Regions from separate parts of the Shewanella baltica genome, predicted to be linked through region 1. Evidence: predicted binding sites of a transcription regulator. Region 1 holds the regulator's gene; the other holds the start of a gene.
The links. The regulator sigma-54, encoded in region 1, starts transcription at its own class of promoters, with help from an activator protein. The targets are predictions, from matches to a motif close to GTTGGCACGNNNNTNGNNT.

Region 1 (3,176 bases):
AAATTTTAGTGGCCACTGGCAACCCTGCGACGTACAGCCAAGTATTAGACGATGGCCGTCCAGCCTCGGCGAGCGCGAAAGAAATTCGTTACGATATGGCGAGCCGCACCCTGACACTTAAAGGCAAAGCCTCGTTAGATCAAGCGGGCAGCCAAGTGACGGGTAATTTGATCCGCTACAACATCATCCAGCAAAAATTGATTGCTGAGAGCACCGGCAGTGGTGACGATCGCGTGATAACGATTATTCAGCCAGAAAGCTATCAAGATGATGCCAAACCAGACGCGCCAGCAGATAAACCTGTGAAAAAGCAGGACTCTAAATGACCCAAATCACCCTAAGAGCACAAAATCTGGCGAAGAGTTACAAGAGTCGCCAAGTGGTTAAAGACGTTAGTCTGACGGTAAAAACCGGTCAAGTCGTTGGCCTACTCGGCCCGAACGGCGCGGGTAAAACCACAACCTTTTACATGGTCGTTGGTCTGGTTAAAAGCGATAAAGGCCATATCTTTATCGACGATGATGATTTAACCGCAGATCCTATGCACCTGCGTGCCCGCAAAGGCATAGGTTACTTGCCGCAGGAAGCCAGTATCTTCCGTAAACTGACCGTCCATGACAACATCATGGCCGTGCTGCAAACGCGTAAAGAACTGAAAAAAGAGCAAAGGGAAGAAGAGCTAGAACATCTGCTTGAAGAGTTCCACATCACCCATATCCGTGACAGCCAAGGCATGTCATTGTCGGGCGGTGAACGTCGCCGTGTCGAAATTGCGCGGGCGTTAGCAGCAAATCCTAAGTTCATTTTGCTCGATGAACCCTTTGCTGGTGTCGATCCGATTTCGGTTATCGACATTAAAAAGATTATCGAACAGCTCAAAAGTCGTGGCCTTGGCGTGTTGATCACAGACCACAATGTCCGTGAGACATTAGATGTGTGTGAACATGCCTATATCGTGAGTCACGGAAACTTGATTGCCGAAGGAACACCCGCAGAGATCTTAGACAATCAGCAAGTTAGGGCTGTGTACTTAGGTGAACAATTCAGGCTATAGTTAATCAAGCGGAGCCAATGCAGGCAATTTATGCCAACATTGGACTCCACTCAAGATGATAACAAGCGACCTCATCCAACAATAATAACGTAGGGATCAGCGGTAACATGAAAGCGTCACTCCAGCTCAAACTGGGTCAACAGTTAACCATGACGCCACAATTACAACAGGCCATACGTCTGTTGCAACTGTCGTCATTAGAACTGCAGCAAGAGATCCAGCAAGCCTTAGATTCTAATCCCCTTCTCGAGCTGGAAGAGGATCAATTCGACGCCACTAAAGACCCTGTAAACCAAACGCTATCCGATACGGATTTCAGTGAATCTAGCACCCTGCCGCCAGAAAAAGACAGCTCCACCATAGACACGGCAGAGTCGCTCACGAAAGAGTCCATGCCCGACGAACTCCCCATGGACACCACATGGGATGAAGTGTTCACCGCCTCACCCAATTCTGGCCCCGGCGGCAGTCGTGAAGACGATATGCCCTTCCAAGGTGAGACCAGTGAAGGCTTGTATGAACACTTAGAATGGCAAAAAAACCTCACGCCGTTTTCTGAAACCGATTTAGCCATTGCCACCGCCATTATTGATGCCATCGACGATCAAGGCTATCTCACCCAAAGCACTGACGAAATCCTCGAAGCCATGGGCAATTCGGAGGTCGAGCTCGACGAAGTCGAAGCCGTACTCAAGCGCATTCAACATTTTGATCCCATTGGTGTTGCCGCCCGCGATTTAAGCGAGTGCCTGTTGATCCAACTGTCGCATTTCGCCGCTGACACGCCCAACCTAGAAAACGCCCGCATGCTGATCAAAGATCATTTAGATCTGATCGCCACCCGCGATTTTAGATTGTTGATGCGTAAGACTAAATTAAAAGAGGATGAGTTAAGAGACGGCATCGCGCTTATCCAAACCCTCAATCCCCGCCCAGGTTTATTGATTACGCCCAACGATGACGAATACGTCATCCCAGATGTGTCAGTGTCGAAGAAAAATGGCCGCTGGGTGGTTGAGCTGAATCCTGACTGCATGCCAAAAATCAATGTAAACCAACATTATGCCTCGATGGCGCGCAGCACTAAAAGCCAAGCCGATAGCCAATTTATTCGTGGTCATCTGCAAGAGGCTAAATGGTTTATCAAGAGTTTAGAGAGCCGTAATGATACCCTGTTGAAGGTGGCGAACTGTATCGTCCAATATCAGCAAGGTTTCTTTGAATACGGTGAAGAAGCCATGAAACCTATGGTGCTTAACGATATTGCCGAAGCGGTAGAAATGCATGAGTCGACCATCTCACGAGTGACGACACAGAAATACATGCATACCCCTAAGGGACTTTTTGAACTAAAATACTTCTTCTCTAGCCACGTCGGTACTGACGATGGTGGGGAGTGCTCATCCACAGCAATCAGAGCCTTCATTAAGAAACTGGTTGCAGCGGAAAACCAGAAAAAACCATTGAGCGACAGTAAGATGGCGCAACTTCTGGCAGAACAAGGGATCAACGTAGCCCGCAGAACCATTGCGAAGTACCGAGAGGCTATGCTCATTCCGCCTTCTAATCAGCGTAAAAGTTTATAACCTACAGTGGATATCGGAGGACGTTTCTATGCAAATAAACCTGAGTGGACACCATGTCGAAATTACCGAATCGTTACGCGCATATGTAGAAGAAAAGTTTTCAAAACTTGAACGCCATTTCGAACAGATCAATAATGTGCACGTTGTGCTCAATGTCGAGAAAATGCAACAGATTGCCGAAGCGAGAATAAATCTTATCGGTGGTGAAGTTTTTGCTACTTCAGAGCATGCTGACATGTATGCCGCTATAGACGCCCTGATTGACAAGCTTGATCGTCAGGTTATTAAACACAAAGAGAAGTTAACAAAACACTAATAATGGAACTTTGTACCATACTGCGGCCGGAGTGCACTACCTGCGCCACTCCGGGCAGCAAGAAAAAGGTACTGGAACTCATCAGCGACTTAGTCGCTGCCCAGTACCCGACCCTCTCATCTCAAGAGATATTCGAAAGCCTAGTGGCGCGCGAAAAGATGGGGAGCACAGGTATAGGTAACGGCATCGCCATTCCACATGGTCGACTAGCCGATATAGA
Region 2 (3,176 bases), 2.9 Mb from region 1:
CTCGATGGTAACGGCGTGCCTTTAGATGGTTTAGGTGCGTTGCAGACAGATCAACAAGCGCCAAGACATAGCGCTGCCATTAATCCCTTATCCCGCCGTGCTATTACCGAGCCGCTGGACGTCGGCGTGCGCGCCATTAATGCCATGCTGACTGTGGGTAAAGGCCAACGTATGGGCTTGTTTGCCGGTTCTGGTGTGGGTAAGAGTGTGCTCTTAGGCATGATGACCCGCGGTACCACTGCCGACATTATTGTGGTTGGGCTGGTGGGCGAGCGTGGCCGTGAAGTAAAAGAGTTCATTGAAGAAATTCTTGGGGACAAAGGTCGAGCGCGTTCTGTTGTTGTTGCCGCCCCTGCAGATACCTCGCCGCTGATGCGCTTGCGCGCCTGTGAAACCTCGACTCGTATTGCCGAATACTTTCGCGATTTAGGTTATAACGTATTGTTATTAATGGATAGTTTAACGCGCTACGCCCAAGCGCAGCGTGAAATTGCTTTGGCTGTGGGTGAGCCGCCTGCCACCAAAGGCTATCCGCCTTCAGTGTTTGCCAAGCTGCCGCGTTTAGTTGAGCGCGCCGGCAACGGTGGCCCAGGCCAAGGTTCAATTACGGCATTTTATACTGTGCTGACGGAAGGGGATGATCAACAGGATCCCATTGCCGATGCATCACGGGCGATTCTTGATGGTCACATAGTCTTGTCACGTTCGCTTGCGGACTCTGGGCATTATCCTGCGATTGATATCGAAGCCTCTATTAGCCGGGTAGCACCTATGGTGATCTCCAATGAACACTTGGAAGCGATGCGCCGCGTGAAACAAACCTATTCCTTGTATCAGCAAAATCGTGATTTGATTTCCATTGGTGCCTATGCCCAAGGCAGCGATCCTCGAATCGACAATGCGATACGATTACAGCCGGCGATGAATGCTTTTTTACGCCAAACCATGCGTGATGCATTCAGTTTTACCGATAGCCAAGTCATGCTCGGGCAACTTGCCGCACAGTGCAAATAATGGCGTCATCGAATTAATCGAGGTCTAGTATGGCTAACGCCGATCCCTTGTTGTTAGTGTTAAAGCTCGCCAATGATGCCGAAGAACAAGCGGCGTTATTGTTAAAGTCGGCGCAGTTAGAGTGTCAAAAGCGGCTGAATCAACTCAGTGCACTGAATAACTATCGCTTAGAATACATGAAGCAAATGCAATCCCAGCAAGGCCAAGCCATTAGTGCCAGTCACTATCACCAGTTTCATCGCTTTATTCGTCAGATTGATGACGCTATTACTCAGCAAAATCGCGTTGTGGCCGACGGTGAAAAACAAAAAGAATATCGACAACAGCATTGGTTGGAAAAACAGAAAAAACGTAAGGCAGTGGAATTACTGTTAGCGAGTAAAGAGAAGAAGCGCCAAGTTGTTGAACAAAAACGAGAGCAGAAAATGACCGATGAATTTGCTTCTCAGCAGTTTTATCGCCGTCATCAGCGTTAGTGTAATGGTGCGTTAAATGATCGGTATCTTTGCCATTTACTAACTCGTATGAGTTCAGTTTTCTGTTGCCGCTTATGGTGCAGAACATTTGTTCGACTTCTTTCCCTGAGTTTTATTCTTTTCAATATGCTGCAGTAAAAACTGAAGTTTTGGCATCTTATTTGCTTTGATTTAGTCCATGACCCTGCAACCGCAGTGTTTAATTGACGTTTCTACCTAGCCATTTTCTTTTCTGCTGGGTGATGTTTGGGAGCACTTATGCAACAAATGACCAATATCCTGTTGAGTAAAACAGGCAACTCTGCGGCCAATTCCGCTAAGACATCTTCCCAAGAGTCTAATAATGAAGACTTTTCATCTACACTTGCGTCAGTCTCCGCTAGCTCATTTTCTATTTCCGCGCCTAAAAAGGCTGCAGCGAATACTGACGATAAAGTGCAAATCGCCTCTACTGATAAAGTAAAAGATAAAGACATATCAACGGATGACGCTGACGTAAATCTCATCTTCGCCCAAATAAGCATGGCAAATGACATGAAGAAAATGGCATCAGAGGGAGAGAGTTTGCCGTCTGACTTTTCCCAAGGGGAAAATAATGAGTCTGGTGCCCCTTTATTGAAAAGTGATGCATTCAGTACCGTTGAGCTGTCGGGTGTACAAGCTTCAATGAAAGCGATAAACACTGAGCTTCCTATTGTCGACATCTCAGGCTCAGCGCAAGGTAAGGCTGATATTTTAACGTCAAGTGAAGTTAACCTGGCAACTGAGAAAAGTAATAGCAAGTCCTCAAACGGCGATCTATTAAGTATCCAAAAGGTATTGGACACTGATACTTCTTTTTCCTCTGAACTCAAAAAGCTAACTGGCCAACTTCAACTAGATACAGGGGCTTTAAATGAGACTGATGCCACTAATAAAGTATCTGCTGATAAAGAATCGGTAGAGATAATGCAAAAAAATACTCTAGTAGCCTCCAGTGGAACATCAGCAGAGATATTACCCGTTGAAGCAATCCAGGGTAAGAAAGTATTACTTGATGACACTTTAGATGCATTGAAGTCACAGTTATCTACGGATAAAAGCGTTGAATCTCATTCTGCATTTTTAAAGGGACAAGTCATTCCGCCGAACAGTAAAACATCTGAAAATTTGGATTTATCTGAATTTGTAGATACAGCAGAGACCGCGGCAAAGGCATCATCAAAAAATCTAGAAAGCGTGTTATTGAAAGAAGCAGATGTGACTGAACTTAAAGGTGATAAATCATTTTCAACGGACAAATATGCGCATCAAGTTGCGAGTCTAAACTCTGAACAGCGTGGTGCAAGGTTGGATCTTAATTCTGAGGCACTTGCAACCTCAGACGACGTAGACGAATCAGCGTTGAAGCCTAATACAGCAAGCCAAACCTTAAAGTCAGAAACGCTAGCGCCATCGACTACTAAGAATGAAATGGCTGCAACATCTATAATCGCTGATGAAATAGTGGATACATTGGACTTGGTAAGTCCCAAGATGGCAGATACCTCTAACTTGGGTGAGAACGATGCGAATGACGTTACTATTGCCAGCAATAACTTAACAGTACGCAATGCTGAGATTGCAAAACCTCAGCAAGTGAGCAGAAATGCCAATGTTGATGTCGTGGTTAGTAAAGTAGAAGTTCAGCCTATAGTTACAACACTG

Region 2: the regulator sigma-54 is predicted to act here: its motif matches at 1,639-1,657, upstream of DYH48_RS05340 (flagellar hook-length control protein FliK).

The regions. Positions count from the first base shown of each region.
Region 1 covers NZ_UGYM01000002.1:4,035,812-4,038,987, forward strand. Annotated here, with positions in the region: gene lptA (lipopolysaccharide transport periplasmic protein LptA) at 1-326, shown strand, start outside; gene lptB (LPS export ABC transporter ATP-binding protein) at 323-1,054, shown strand; gene DYH48_RS18090 (RNA polymerase factor sigma-54) at 1,162-2,640, shown strand; gene hpf (ribosome hibernation promoting factor) at 2,669-2,956, shown strand; gene ptsN (PTS IIA-like nitrogen regulatory protein PtsN) at 2,959-3,176, shown strand, end outside.
Region 2 covers NZ_UGYM01000002.1:1,183,389-1,186,564, forward strand. Annotated here, with positions in the region: gene fliI (flagellar protein export ATPase FliI) at 1-1,014, shown strand, start outside; gene fliJ (flagellar export protein FliJ) at 1,044-1,490, shown strand; gene DYH48_RS05340 (flagellar hook-length control protein FliK) at 1,749-3,176, shown strand, end outside.